2 regions of the Roseateles sp. GW821-FHT03B02 genome follow, and region 1 is predicted to be linked to the other one. Evidence: riboswitches for the same ligand, from Rfam matches in the RefSeq annotation. Region 1 holds a riboswitch; the other holds the start of a gene.
The links. A riboswitch is a leader RNA that binds a small molecule or an ion and turns the genes downstream of it on or off. The one in region 1 is predicted to bind thiamine pyrophosphate.
Positions count from the first base shown of each region.

Region 2: linked by a shared signal. The riboswitch ahead of AC07VX_RS18730 (TonB-dependent siderophore receptor) and the one ahead of thiC (phosphomethylpyrimidine synthase ThiC) in region 1 are both predicted to bind thiamine pyrophosphate.

Region 1 is NZ_JBWKUV010000002.1:286,016-293,464, reverse strand. It holds gene AC07VX_RS07635 (thiazole synthase) at 1-276, opposite strand, end outside; gene thiS (sulfur carrier protein ThiS) at 277-480, opposite strand; gene AC07VX_RS07625 (FAD-dependent oxidoreductase) at 473-1,471, opposite strand; gene thiC (phosphomethylpyrimidine synthase ThiC) at 1,471-3,354, opposite strand; TPP riboswitch at 3,434-3,559, opposite strand; gene AC07VX_RS07615 (MFS transporter) at 3,571-4,887, opposite strand; gene AC07VX_RS07610 (LysR family transcriptional regulator) at 4,960-5,853, shown strand; gene AC07VX_RS07605 (efflux RND transporter permease subunit) at 5,912-7,449, opposite strand, start outside.
Region 2 is NZ_JBWKUV010000007.1:96,894-104,342, reverse strand. It holds tRNA gene AC07VX_RS18740 (tRNA-Asn) at 67-142, opposite strand; tRNA gene AC07VX_RS18735 (tRNA-Asn) at 199-274, opposite strand; gene AC07VX_RS18730 (TonB-dependent siderophore receptor) at 311-2,431, opposite strand; TPP riboswitch at 2,503-2,604, opposite strand; gene AC07VX_RS18725 (NAD(P)/FAD-dependent oxidoreductase) at 2,666-3,763, opposite strand; gene fdxA (ferredoxin FdxA) at 3,790-4,113, opposite strand; gene cobA (uroporphyrinogen-III C-methyltransferase) at 4,116-4,898, opposite strand; gene AC07VX_RS18710 (sulfate adenylyltransferase subunit 1) at 4,901-6,187, opposite strand; gene cysD (sulfate adenylyltransferase subunit CysD) at 6,187-7,152, opposite strand; gene AC07VX_RS18700 (phosphoadenylyl-sulfate reductase) at 7,149-7,449, opposite strand, start outside.

The sequences.
Region 1 (7,449 bases):
CTCGCGGGCCATGTGCGCCAGCGTGATGGCCTCCTGCGCGGTGCGGCAGCCGGCGGTGTTGGGGAGCAGGTGGCCGCCGCCGAGCTTCAAGGTCTCGCGGATGGCGGCGACGAAGCCGTTGTCGCCAGCCGCCGCCAGCGTGCGCTTCAGGCCGACGGTCAGCACCTGGGCGCCGCTGGCGCGGGTGGCCTGGCGCAGCACCTCGGGTGAGGGATAGCCGGCGGTGCCGAGCAGGAAGCGGCTCGTGAGCGTTCGGCCGTAGAGGGTCCAGGTCATTCAGCCTCCTGTGATCGGTTGGATGAGCGTCAGTTCGTCGCCCGGCTGGATCAGCGTCGCCTCGCGCCGAGCGCGCGGTACGAAGACGCCGTTGAGGGCCGTGGCGACGTCATGCGGTGCCCGGCCCTGTTCGGCCAGCAGCAGGGCCACGCTCAGGCCCTCGCGCCAGGGCCGGGGTTGGTGGTTCAGCGTGAACTCAGACATGTCGAAGTGCCTTCTCTGCCAGCGCCGGCGCCAGCAGCCAGCCGTGGCGGAACAGCCCGTTGATGCGCAGCAGGCCGGGTTCGTGATGGACGCACGGCCGGTGGTCCGGCAGCGCCGGGCGCAGGTTGGTTTCCATGTGGACGATGCGCGCCTCGGCCAGACCGGGCAGCACGCTGTGAGCGGCGGCCATCAGCTCGACGGCGCTGCGCAGGCTGACGGGCGAGCGGTCCTCGCTCTCCACCTCCGACGCACCGACGACGATGACATCGCCCGGCCGCGGCACGAGGTAGACGCGGTGGCGCGGGTGCATCAGCCGCACCGGCCGGCCCAGCCCCACACCGGGCGCGTGCAGCCACAGGATCTCGCCGCGCACGCCGCGCAGCGCGGGCAGGTCGGGCTTGGCGCCGAGGCCACGGGTGTCGATGACGAGATCGGCGTCCAGCCACTGGCCGTCGTCCAGCGCCAGCCGGCACGGCTGCACGGCGACGGCGCTGCGGCCCCAGAACCAGTCGACGCCGGACGCGCTCTCGGCCAGCGCTGCCAGCAGTTCGCGCGGCAGCAGCTGGCCCTCGCCGGGCAGCAGCCAGGCCTTGAGGTCGGGGGCCAGATCGGGTTCCAGGGCCGCCAGCGCGGCGCGGTCCAGCGGCTGCGGGCCATCGGGCATGCGGGCCAGCACGCGCTGCGCAGCGCCCAGGTCGCTGCCGTGGGCCAGCAGCAGGCTGCCACACGTGCGCACGAGGTCGGGCCGGCCCAGCGCCTCGGCGATGGCGGGCCACAAGGCCAGTGACCGCCAGCCCAGGTCGGCGATCTCCGGCTCCGCATGCTCGCGCTCGGCCAGCGGGCTCAGCATGCCCGCCGCCGAGAAGCCGGCCGCGGCGGACTCGCGCGGCCCGGCGGCCGGGTCGGCCACCGTGACGCGATGCCCGGCCCGCGCCAGCTGCCAGGCCAGCAGCCGGCCCATGACGCCGGCGCCTGCAATGGCGATGTCCATCAGGCTTGAGGCTTGATGGGGATGTAGAACTCGCCGCCCGCGGCCTTGAACTCGGCAGACTTCTGCGCCATGCCGTCGGCCACGACATCGGCCGCCTCCAGGCCTTGCGAAGCCGCGTAGTCGCGCACGTCCTGCGTAATCTTCATGGAGCAGAACTTCGGGCCGCACATGGAGCAGAAGTGGGCCTCCTTGGACGAGTCCTTGGGCAGCGTCTCGTCGTGATAGTCGCGCGCGGTGTCGGGATCCAGACCGAGGGCGAACTGGTCGTTCCAGCGGAATTCGAAGCGCGCCTTGCTCATCGCGTCGTCGCGGGCACGCGCGCCGGGATGGCCCTTGGCGATGTCGGCCGCATGCGCCGCGATCTTGTAGGCGATCAGGCCCTGCTTCACGTCGTCGCGGTCGGGCAGGCCCAGGTGCTCCTTGGGCGTCACATAGCAGAGCATGGCCGTGCCCATCCAGCCGATCATGGCCGCGCCTATTGCAGAGGCGATGTGGTCGTAGCCGGGGGCGATGTCGATGGTCAGCGGCCCCAGCGTGTAGAACGGCGCCTCGTGGCAGTGCTTCAACTGCTCGGCCATATTGGCCTGGATCAAATGCATGGGCACGTGGCCCGGGCCTTCGATCATGGTCTGCACGTCGTGCTTCCACGCCACCTTGGTCAACTCGCCCAGGGTGCGCAGCTCGGCGAACTGGGCCTCGTCGTTGGCATCGGCGCCGCTCCCGGGGCGCAGGCCGTCGCCCAGCGAGAAGGTCACGTCGTAGGCCCTCATGATTTCGCAGATCTCTTCGAAGTGCGTGTACAGGAAGTTCTCGCGGTGGTGGGTGATACACCACTTGGCCAGGATCGAGCCGCCGCGCGACACGATGCCGGTGCGGCGCTTGGTGGTCAGGTGGATGAAGGGCAGGCGCAGGCCGGCGTGGATGGTGAAGTAGTCGATGCCCTGCTCGGCCTGCTCGATCAGCGTGTCGCGGAAGATGGCCCAGCTCAGGTCCTCGGCCACGCCACCGACTTTTTCGAGTGCCTGGTAGATAGGTACGGTGCCGATGGGCACGGGCGAGTTGCGCACGATCCAGTCGCGCGTGGTGTGGATGTTGCGGCCGGTGGAAAGGTCCATCACCGTGTCCGCGCCCCAGCGGATGGACCAGACCAGCTTCTCGACTTCCTCTTCGATGCTGGACGTGACGGCCGAGTTGCCGATGTTGGCGTTGACCTTAACGAGGAAGTTGCGGCCGATGATGGTCGGCTCCAGCTCCGTGTGGTTGATGTTGGCGGGGATGACCGCGCGGCCACGGGCGATCTCGTCGCGCACGAACTCTGGTGTGATGACATCGGGAATGGCGGCACCCAGAGAATCGCCGCGCAGGCGCTGCTCGCGCTCGGCGTCACCCAGGTAGTTGCGCATCCACTCGCGCTTGCCGTTCTCGCGCAGCGCAACGAACTCCATCTCCGGCGTGACGATGCCGCGGCGGGCGTAGTGCAGCTGGCTGACATTGGCACCATGCACTGCGCGGCGCGGTTGGCGCTGCAGGGCTGCGGCCTCGGCGCGGAGCTGGGCGATGCGCTCGTTGTCCTCCTTGCCGCCATCGTCCAGCGCGACGCGCGTGCGGCCGACATAGGCCTCGGTATCGGCGCGGTCTGTGACCCAGCCGGCGCGAATGGGCGGCAGGCCGCGGCGCACGTCGATCTGGGCGCCGGGGTCGGTGTAGGGGCCGGAGGTGTCGTGCACGACGACAGTTTCGCCATTCGTCAGCGCGATCTCGCGCATCGGCACGCGCACATCCGGCCGGCTGCCGGTGATGTAGGCCTTGGTCGACGCGGGAAAGGTTTCGCGCGTCAGCGACAGGCGCTCGTCGAGCGAGAAGTGTTTTTCGGGGGCGTTCAAGGCGGTCTCCTGGAGCAGTGGGTCGGTTGCTCCGTGGCCGCCTGTGTGGACGCAGGCGAGGGTGGCCCCTCGCCTGCATGCCTGAGGCATGCGCTCTCCTTACGCCGGTATTAGCCGGTTCAAGTTCACGGGTTCGGTCCTCTCTGACCGTCTCAGCGTCTGGGCTCGGCTTTTCAGCCAAGCCCGGGCACCCCGGAGCGGGGGCGATTGTGCGGGTCAACGCGCACGCTTGGCAAGCCCGATGGCGCAAGAAAGCAGAGCTGTCGCAATGGCGAAGCTCAGCCGCAGACCACCCGCGGTGAAGACGGCGGCCATCGCTGACGCGCCGCTGATGAGGCCGAGGTTGCGCGACAGCGTCAGCAGGCCGGACACGACGCCACGCTGCTCGGCCGCCACGCCCGCCATGACGGCCGTGTTGTTGGCGGCCTGGAAGAGCGCATAGCCGGGCGTGACGATGACCAGCGGCCCCACGTAAGCAATGGCGCCGAGCGATGCGGGCAACAGCGCGATCAGCCCGCAGCCGGCCACCATCGCCGCGAGGCCCAGCAAGGCCATGCGCCGCGGGCCGAAGCGGTCCACCAGCCGGCCCGCGGGCACGCCGCTGAAGGCCGACACGACGGGGCCGATGGACATCAGCGCGCCCACTGCCGCCGCGCCCAGGCCCAGCGCACCGCTGAGGTGGAAGGGGCCGACAACGAGGGTGGCCATCATGACGGCTGAGACGGCGGCGTTCATAGCCAGGGCGCCGCTCAGGGCCGGGTCGCGCAGGCGCTCCAGCCTCACCAGGGGCGATGCGGCCCGGGCTTCGGTGCGAAGGAATATCAGCAGCCCGACGGCGGCGGCAGCGAGCAGGCCGAGGTGGCGCGTCATCGCCAGGGCAAAGGCCGCCAGCGTCAGCGCGAGCCACAGCGTGCCGGGCAGATCGAAGCCCGCCGCCCTTCCCTGCCCCGGGTCGGCGGGCAGACGCCGCCAGGCCAGCGCGAGGGCGAGCAGGCCCAGCGGCAGGTTGACCGCAAAGACAGCCTGCCAACCCAGGGCGCCGATCAGCACGCCGCCCAACGACGGCCCCAGCGCCGTGCCAACCGCCGACATCGTGCCCAGCAGCCCCATCGCGCTGCCGGTGCGCGCCTTGGGCAGGGCCGCGCCCACCATGGCCATCGCCAGCGCCATCATGGCCGCCGCGCCCACGCCCTGCAGCACGCGGGCGGCGATCAGCCAGGGCAGCGTGGGCGCCAGCGCGCAGAGCGCCGACGCGACGGTGAACAGCGCGACGCCGGCCAGCAGCACCCGTCGCCTGCCGGCCAGATCGCCCAGCCGGCCCGCGCCGACGATGAGGGTGGTCGTCGCGAGCAGATAGGCCAGCACCACCCACTGCACCTCGGCGAAGCCGGCGCCGAAGGCGGCAGCCAGCGTCGGCAGGGCGATGTTGGCGCTGCTGACGGCCAGGGACGGCAGCAGCGTGCACAGGGCCAGGCTGGCGAGTGCGCCGAAAACCGGCGCGGCGGGGGATGGAGCAAGGGTCGTGGCCGTCATGCCGCAACCTTAGGCATTGGCCGGACATAGCGGAAGACGCATCATCTGCACTTCATCAATGCACCAAACGCCATGCCAGACCCCGACCTCAACCTGCTGCTGACGCTGGACGCCCTGCTCACCGAGGGCAGCGTGGCCGGCGCCGCCCGACGGCAGGGGCTGAGCCCGTCGGCGATGAGCCGGTCCCTGGCCCGCCTGCGCGAGACCACGGGCGACCCGCTGCTGGTGCGCGCCGGGCGAGGGTTGGTGCCCTCGCCGCGTGCGCTGGAACTGCGCGAGCGCATCGGCGCGCTGGTGCAGGAGGCAAGGGCCGCGCTGCGGCCGGCAGCGGCATTGCAGTTGGACCGGCTGGATCGCGAGTTCACGCTGCGCACGCGGGAAGGCTTTGTCGAGAACTTCGGTGCGGCGCTGCTGGCACGCGTAAACGCCGAGGCGCCCGGCGTGCGCCTGCGCTTCCTGTCCAAGCCGGACCGCGACAGCACGCCGCTGCGAGACGGCCGCGTGGATCTGGAGACCGGTGTCGTCGGCAGCACGACGGGGCCGGAGCTGCGCGCCCAGACGCTATTCCGCGAACGCTTCGTCGCCGTCGTGCGCCCCGGCCACTCCCTGGCCCGAGGCAAGCCCACGGCCGCGCGCTACGTGGCCGGCCGCCACATCGCCATCTCCCGAGGCACCACGGCGCCGGGCCCGGTCGAAACCGCGTTGGCGACCCTGGGCTTGAGCCGCGACATCGTCGTCACCGTGGCCGGCTTCGCCGAGGCGCTGGCTTTGGCGCGCGCCTCCGACCTGGTCGCCACCGTGCCCGAGCGCCACACCGCGCATCTGCGTGAGGGCATGCCGGCCCTGGACCTGCCGCTTGGTCTGCAGCCCTTCGCCGTCTCGTTGATCTGGCATCCGCGCCTGGACGGCGACGCCGCTCATCGCTGGCTGCGCGGCTGTGTGCGCGAGGTCTGCGCCGCCAGCTAAAAAAGGCCGGCCACTTGCGCGGCCGGCCCAGGGCGCTGGAGCGCGCTCGAGGGAGAACCTATTCCTTGTCAGCCGGCATCGCACCGGGCATGCCATGCAGCGGCAGCGCACTGGCGCCGCCCTGCTCTGCCACCTTCCTGGCGGGCCTCTTTTCCCGAGTGAGGTAGCTGTAGAGCACCGGCACCACCACCAGCGTCAGCAGCGTGGAGGTGATGACGCCGCCGATGATGGCGCGGCCCATCGGCGCCTGGATTTCGCCACCATCGTTCAGCGCGATGGCCATGGGCAGCATGCCGAAGACCATGGCGGCCGTCGTCATGATGATGGGGCGCATACGGATGAGACCCGCCTGCAGCAGCGCGTCGGCAATCGTCGCGCCGGCCTTGCGGGCGTGGTTGGCGAAGTCCACCAGAAGAATCGCATTCTTGGTCACCAGGCCCATCAGCATGACCAGGCCAATCATCGAGAAGACGTTCAGCGTCGACCTCCACAGCAGCAGGGCCAGCATCACGCCAATCAGCGCCAGCGGCAGCGAGGCCATGATGGCGATGGGCTGCAGGAAGCTGCCGAACTGGCTGGCCAGCACGATGTAGATGAAGATCACCGCCAGGCCCATGGCCGCGAGCAGGCCGTTGAAGGCCTCGGCCTGCTGCTTGCCGGCGCCGTCCACCTTGAAGCTGACACCAGGAGGCAGCTGGGTGCTCTTGATGAGTTTTTGCACGTCGGCGTTCACGTCGCCGCCCGGGCGGCCCTGGACGCCGGCGAACACGGCCTCGCGGCGTTGCAGGTTCTCACGGCGGATGACCTCGGGGTTGAACACGGGCTCGATGGTGGCGACCTGGTCCAGCGTGATGGGCGCACCGTCCTTGGAGAAGGCCACCGGCAGCTTGCTCATCTGCTCGATGCGCTCGCGCTGCTCGCGCGGCAGGCGCAGCAGCACCTCGACCTGGTTGCCGTCGGGCGTGGTCCAGTAGGTGGCGACCTCGCCGTTGACGTAGGCGCGCAAGCTGGATGCGATCTGCGGCGCGGTCAGACCCAGCTCGCGGATGGCCGAGTCCTTCAGGCGCACGGCGAAGGCCGGCAGGCCGGGCTTGACGGTGGTGTCCACGTCGACGGCGCCGGGGATCTTCTTGATCTTCTCGACCAGGTCCTTGGCGGTCTGCGTCAGCACCTCGGGATCGGTGCCCAGGATGGTGATCCAGATCGGGCGGTCGAAGCCCACGCTGACCTCGATGCCGGGGATCTTGGCGATGTCGGCGCGGATCGCATCCTCGACCTCCTTCTGCGAACGCTTGCGCTCGCTGCGGTCGGTCAGAGAGATGTTCAGCGCGGCCTGGTTGCGGCCCGTGGACAGGCCTTCGCCGGTGCTGCCGACCACGGTCGAAACGGTCTTGATCTCGGGGTAAGCCTTGAGGATCTCCTCGATCTGCGCGACCTTGGCGCTGCCACGCTCGACGCTGGAGGCCACCGGCATGCGCAGGTTGACCTGCGTGAAGCCGTTGTCGGTCTGCGGCACGAACTCGCTGCCCACCAGCGGCGCCAGCATCAGCGCGGCAACGAAGCTGGCGACGGCACCCCACATGACCAGCCCGCGTG
Region 2 (7,449 bases), on a different contig from region 1:
CTGGACAGGCCTCGCACTGATGATAAGAAAAAACCTCCAGCATCTCGCGATGCTGGAGGTTCCATTTGGCTCCTCGACCTGGGCTCGAACCAGGGACCTACGGATTAACAGTCCGGCGCTCTACCGACTGAGCTATCGAGGAAAAGTTCTTTGATGTCAGCGTGGCAAGCGGTTGCACCACGCGTCTTGAGGTTCTGTTGGCTCCCCGACCTGGGCTCGAACCAGGGACCTACGGATTAACAGTCCGGCGCTCTACCGACTGAGCTATCGAGGAACAGAGCCCGCCACTATAGCAGTTTTTTCCGCGGCTTCAGAGTCGGACCTCGAGACTCGCGCGGAAAGTTCTCGGTGCGAGGGGGTAGAGATAGCTGTGCTCGTACTGCCAGGGCGACTCGCGCCAGGCGCGCTTGTTGGTCAGGTTGTCGACCGCGGCCCGCCAGATCCAGGTCTGGTTGCCCGTGCCCTGCGTGTAGCGCAGGCCGGCGTCGGCCACGGTCCAGGCGGGCACGGCGATGCTGTTGTCGGGCGTCGCGAAGCGGCTGCCTTCGTGCAGCAGGCCCAGCTGGGCCTGCAGGCCGGGCAGCAGTTCCTGGCGGAACTGGGCCTTCAGCGTGGTCTGCGGCACGTTGGGCGGTACCAGGCCGTTGAGGCCGGCCTCGGCGCTGCCTTCGCGGCGGGCGTGCAGGCGCATGGCGCTGGCGAACAGGCCTCCGCCGCTCCACTTCAGGTCGGCACTCGCCTCGATGCCGCGGTGACGGGCATCGCCGTCGGCACGGCGTTCGCAGCTCAGGGCGGCGTCGCAACTGCCGATGTCGCGCCAAAGCGGGCGGCGGATGTCGAAGGCGGTCAGCGAGCCCTCGACGCGCTGGTTGCCGGTCTTCAGGCCGACCTCCGTCTGGCGGCTCTTGAGCACGGGCAGGGCCTGACCGGCGTTGACGTAGCGCGAGCGGTTGGGCGCCACCTCGCTCTCCACACCCTGGCCCCAGCTGGCGTAGACCAGCCAGTCAGCGGCGATGGCGTGGCTGAGGGCGACCCAGGGCGTGGTGACGCCTTGCGAGTAGTCCGTCGCGCGTGAGCCGTCCGTGCGCACGCTCTCGCGGTGCAGGCGGGTGTGGCGCAGGCCCAGCCACGCACTCGTGCTGGCCGTCAGCGCCACGCGATCACGCAGATAGAGCTCGTTGCTGCGCTCGTCCCGGTTGGTGTTCTCGTCGGTCAGATCGGGCTGGGCCGCGGTGACGGCGCTGCCGTCGATGTTGCCGGTGCCGGCCCAGTTGTAGGCCTGGCGCTGGAAGCGGCTCTTGAACTGGCTGGTGAGGGCGCCGGCGGTGACGTCGTGCCGCATGCCGGCGAGTTGCACGGGGCCGCTGGCTGAGGCGTCCAGACTCGTCGTGTCGCGGTGCTCGTTCTCGCTGCGGAAGTCGTACAGGTCGTAAGTGCCGTCGGGGCAGAAGCGGTCGGCGTAGTAGCTGCCGTCGGCCGCGCTGCAGCCGTAGGCATAGGCCAGGCGGTCGTCGGTGCGCAGGCGCTGGATGCCGAGCTGGGCCTGGGCGCGCCATTCGCCCCCGAGCTTTTGCTGCACGCGCAGCGACGCGTGCGTGTTGTCGAAGACGACGGGCTGGCTCCAGGGCTGGTTGTTGAGGTTGAGATTCGGGTCGATGCGCTTGGGGTCGGGCAGGTTGTTGCCGAGCAGGCTGAAGCCTTGCTGGCTGGGCTGGCTCTGACGGTTGAACTCGACCTCGGCCTCGACGAGGGTGTCGGGGCTGGCGCGCCAGTCGGCAGCTAGGGCAGCGGTGCGTGAACTGCCCTGGCTGCTGCGCAGCGTGGGGTCGAGGTGTGCGGCGGCGAGGTTCACGCGCAGGCCGAACTCGCGGCTGGCGCCGAAGCGCTGGGAGTGGTCGATGCTGGCCTGCACCGAGCCGCCCTGGACGGCCTCCAGCATCAGGGCCGTGGTGTCGTCGGCCAGCGGGCGCTTGACGACAAAGTTGACCATGCCGGCCGGCGAGCTCGTGCCTGCCTGCATGCCCGAGCTGCCCTTGAGCACCTCGATGCCAGACTTGTTGACGAGCGACAGGGCTGTCTCGCCGCTGACGGGCAGGCCGTCGCGGCGCAGGTTGAAGCGGTTGTCGAGGTCGAAGCCGCGGATCTTGAGCTGCGACCAGTAGCCGACGGCGTTGTAGGCGTCGGAGATGGAGGCGTCGAGCTTGGTGATGCCCGAGAGCTGGCCGATGCCCAGGTCGTCCAGCCTTTCGGCGGACAGGCTCAGCGCCTGCATCGGCAGCCTGGCCGGCGGGTCGCTGAAGCCGGCGAGGCCGGGGGCGGTCTCGGTGGCCTTGCCGGTCACGCTGACCTGGGGCAGGGACTGGGCAGACGCGATGCCGGTGACCAGCAGGGTCGCGGCAGCGGAGATGAGGTGAAAAGTAGGTCTTGCCATCGGAGTGCAAAGCGATGGCAGGTCGGCAAACACTGAAGACGTCAGGCCCCGGAGACGAGAAGGAATGGGGGCCGCGGTTCCGGCTGCTTCCCTGCGCGAGGATTACCTCAATCAGGTTCAAAGGGACTGTCTCAGTCGATGGCGCCAGGCCATCAACACCCCTAGCGAAGACGCGCCACAGAGGTGGTGCGCGGGTGGGATTCTACGAGTTGGCTGCGATTGCGGCCCGGCCGCTCAATCGAAGACCGGCGACTCGACCCCGAGCACCTTGTGCAGCTTCGGGCTGGTCGTCGTGTACTGCAGGTGCACGCGTTTGTCCGGGAAGACGTAGGGCGCCGCGCCGAAGGCCGCCAGCGCGCATTCGTGGAAGCCACTCAGGATGAGCTTCTTCTTGCCCGGGTAGGTGTTCACGTCCCCCACGGCGAAGATGCCGGGCACGCTGGTCTCGAACTTCTCGGTGTCGACGACGATCTGCTTGCGCTCCAGCGCCAGACCCCATTCGGCGATGGGACCGAGCTTGGGACTGAGGCCGAAGAAGGCCAGCACCTGGTCGCAGGGCACGACGCGCGTGATGCCGTCGTTACCGGTGATCTTGACGCCGGTGAGCTGGCCGTCCGCTTCGTCGATGCCCGTGGCCTGGCCGACGATGAACTGCATCTCCATCGCGTCGCAGAGTTCGCGCATCTTGGCCACGCTCGCAGGCGCCGCCCTGAACCCGTCCCTGCGGTGCACGACGATGACGCTTTCGGCCTTGTGCGGGTTGCCATCGGCATTGCCGGCGCAGAAATTCAGCGCCCAGTCGAGAGCCGAGTCGCCGCCGCCCATGATGAGCAGGTTCTTGCCGGCGAACTGCGCGGGGCCCTTGACGCGGTAGTGGACCTGCGTCCCCTCGTACTTCTCGACGCCCTCGACCTTCAGCGTGCGGGGCTGGAAAGAGCCCACGCCGCCCGCGATGAAGACTGTCTTGGCCAGGAACTGCGTGCCCTTGCTGGTCTCGACGAAGAAGCGGCCGCCATGCTCGTCCCCCAGCTTCTGCACCGCCGTCACTTCCTGGCCCAGGTGGAAGGTCGCGCCGAAGGGCTCGATCTGCTTGAGCAGGTTGTCAGTCAGCTCCTTGCCGGTGCACATGGGCACGGCCGGGATGTCGTAGATGGGCTTGTCCGGGTAGAGCTCGATGCACTGGCCACCGGGGTAGGCCAGGCTGTCGATGATGTGGGCCTTGATTTCGAGCAGGCCCAGCTCGAAGACCTGGAAGAGTCCGACCGGCCCGGCGCCGACGATGACGGCATCGGTCTCGATGGCTTCGGGGCGCAGGGAGGCTTGTTCTTGCATGCGAGACGGCGCTGGCGCGCCGGGGTTCAGCGGATCAGTTCGTCCAGCTTGCCCGTCTTGTCCTTCCACTCGTCGGCGTCGGGCAGCGCGGGCTTGCGCTTGGTGATGCTGGGCCACTTCTTGGCCAGGTCCGCGTTCAGCTTGATCATGTGGACCTGATCGCCGGGCACGTCTTCTTCCGGCAGGATGGCGTTGACCGGGCACTCCGGGATGCAGACGGCGCAGTCGATGCACTCGTCCGGGTCGATCGTCAGGAAGTTCGGGCCTTCGCGGAAGCAGTCGACCGGACAGACGTCGACGCAGTCGGTGTACTTGCAGCGGATGCAGGATTCGGTGACGACGTGGGTCATGTTCAGCTCTTGGCAGTGAGGGGCGCCGTCATCGGTGGGATTTCGGGCGAAACAGCGATTTTATTGGACACCGGCCGAGGCAGATCCTGATCCACCACAAGGCTTGCGCCTGTCCCGACAGTGACGACGGTGGGCCGGCCGCGGTGCAGCAGCGCGGCCTGGGCGAGGTTGGCCAGGGCGTGTTCGCTGGTGAGGGCATCGGCGCAGCCAGCGCGGCTGACGGCGAGGGTGGGGGTGTCGGGCGCCCAGCCGGCCGCGAGCAGCTGGCGACCCAGCGCGGCCAACTGGCGGCCGGCCATGTAGAAGACTTCGGTGTCGGCCGAGTGGGCGGCGCGCAGTTCGCCGGCCTCGGTCATGGCGGTCGTCAGGCTGACGCTGCGGCCGCGGCCACGACGGGTCAGCGGGCGCTGGGCCTGGGCCGCGGCGGCCAGGGCCGCAGTGACGCCGGGGACGACCTCGCTGGCGATGCCGGCCTGGGCCAGCGCGATCAGCTCTTCCTCCAGGCGGCCGAAGACGCTGGCGTCGCCGCCCTTGAGGCGCACGACCAGGGCGTTTTCAAGTGCCGCCTTGACGAGCAGCGCATTGATCTCGGTCTGCTTGGCCGAATGCTCGAAGCCGCGCTTGCCGACGGAGATCCAGCGGGCATGGGGCGCCAGCTCGCGCAGGGCCGGGTCGGCCAGCGCGTCGGCGAGCACGACGTCGGCCTGCGACAGCGCACGGGCGCCGCGCAGCGTGATCAGGTCGGCTGCGCCGGGGCCGGCGCTGACGAAGATCACCTTGCCCATGATCACCAGGCCTCGTCCGCCGGAGCGGTCTGAACATCCACCAGCAGTGCGCCGCTGGTGCGGTGGCTGGCCGGGTCGACGACGATCAGCGCGCCGCCGACGCGGTTGTCCTTGAAAGGCTCGACCGGCAGCTCGTGCTGCACTTCCATCTGCACGCGGCCGATGGTGTTGACGGGCAGCTCGTGCGCGTCCTGGGGTTGCAGGGTGTTGATGTCCAGCACCGAGTCGATGGCCGAGATGCGGGCCTGCACCCAGCGATTGCCGTGGCGCACCCAGTACTTGCGGCCGGGCTTGGCGGCTTCGGTATCCAGCCACGCCAGCGTGGCGGGGAAGTGCTTGGTGGACGTGGCCGAGTCTGGCGTGACGATCCAGTCGCCGCGGCTGACGTCGAGCTGGCGGTCCAGCACCAGGCCGGCCGAGTCGCCGGCTTCGGCGCTGGCGACGGTCTCACCGGCCAGTCGCACTTCCGCGACCACCGCCGTCTGCCTGGACGGCAGCACTTCGATGGTGTCGCCGGCCTTGACGGCGCCGTGGGCGATGCGGCCCCACAGCACGCGCGGCTGCACGCCGGTGCCCTGGGATTGGTAGGCGTCCTTCTGTACGTATTGCACGGGCAGCGACAGCGGCGCGTCGGTGCGCTCGCTCAGCGTGGGCAGGCGCTCCAGCACCTGCAGCAGGCTCTCGCCGCTCCACCAGGGCGCGTCCAGCGGCTGGGTGACGTTGTCGCCACGCAGGGCGCTGACGGGCACCGTGGCGGCCACGTTCAGGCCGGCAGCGGCAGCGAACTTGTCGAGAGCCGCCTTCACCTTGGCGAAGCCGGCACCGGCGTCGTCCAGCGCGTCGATCTTGTTGATGGCGAAGACGATGCTGGGCACGCGCAGCAGCTGCGCCAGCAGCGAATGGCGGCGCGTCTGCGGCAGCAGCACCACTTCGTCCTGTGTCAGGTCGAGCTTGGTGATGTCCACCAGCACCACGGCGGCGTCGCTGCCCGCGGCGGCCGTGACCATGTTTCGGGTGTACTGCTCATGGCCGGGGGCGTCGGCAATGATGAACTTGCGCGTCTTGGTGGCGAAGTAGCGGTAGGCCACGTCGATGGTGATGCCCTGCTCGCGCTCGGCTTCGAGGCCGTCGGTCAGCAGGCTCAGGTCGATGGGCCGGCCGGCGGCGCGGCGCTCCAGCGTGTCGAGCTGGTCGGCCAGGATGGCCTGGCCGTCGAACAGCAGGCGGCCGATCAGCGTGCTCTTGCCGTCGTCAACGGAGCCCGCCGTTAGGAATCGCAGCGCCTTCATCAGAAATACCCTTCCTTCTTGCGCTTCTCCATGGAAGCTTCACTGGTGCGGTCGTCCATGCGCGTGGCACCGCGCTCGCTGACGGTGACGGTCAGCGTCTCGGCCACGACCTCGCTCGCGTTGGCGGCGGGGCTCTCGACCGGGCAGGTGCAGGTCATGTCGCCCACGGTGCGGAAGCGCACGGTGGCGGTCTCGACGGTCTCGCCGGCCTCGGGCGGCGTCACCTCGGTCAGCGGCACCAAGAGGCCCTTGCGGCGGATGACCTGGCGCTCGTGGGCGTAGTACATCTGCGGCAGCGGGATGTTCTCGCGGGCGATGTAGAGCCACACGTCCAGCTCGGTCCAGTTGCTGATGGGGAAGCAGCGGAAGTGCTCGCCCGGGCGGATGCGCGTGTTGAACAGCGTCCACAGCTCGGGGCGTTGCTCTTTGGGCTGCCATTGGCCGAAGCTGTCGCGGTGGCTGAAGATGCGCTCCTTGGCGCGCGCCTTTTCCTCGTCGCGGCGGGCGCCGCCGATCAGGGCGTCGAACTTGTGTTCCTCGATGGTCTCCAGCAGGGTCACGGTCTGGTGGCCGTTGCGGCTTTCCAGCGGATGGCTGAGGCGGATAGTGCCCTTGGCCATCGAGTCTTCGAGGTGGCCCACGACCAGGCGCTCGCCCATGTCGGCCACGCGCTGGTCACGGAAGGTGATGACCTCGGGGAAGTTGTGGCCCGTGTCGATGTGAACCAGCGGGAAGGGCAGGTGGCCCGAGTAGCCGCTGGGGTGGGCCGCGTTCTTCATCTTGAAGGCCTTCTCGGCCAGGCGCAGCACGACGCACGAGTCCTTGCCGCCGGAGAAGAGCAGGGCGGGGCGCTCGAAGCTCGCGGCCACCTCGCGCAGGATGAAGATGGCTTCCTCTTCCAGCGCATCCAGGTGGGCGTGGTCGACGTCGGCGATGAGTTGTTCGGGTTTCACAGCAGCATTCATGATTTGGCGTGCAGGCCGCATTCCTTGGTGGAGTCTTCCCACCACCAGCGGCCGGCCCTGAAGTCTTCACCGACCGCGATGGCGCGCGTGCAAGGCGCGCAGCCGATCGAGGGCATGAACTGGTCATGCAGCGGGTTGTAAGGAACCTCGTATTTTTGAACATAGGCCCAGACCTCGGCCCAGGTCCAGTCCGCGATGGGGCTGATCTTGCGCCGGCCATTGCCGTCATCCTCGTCAAAGGCCACGTCGGCGCGCGCGCCTGACTGCTCACGGCGCAGCCCGGTGATCCAGGCCGAG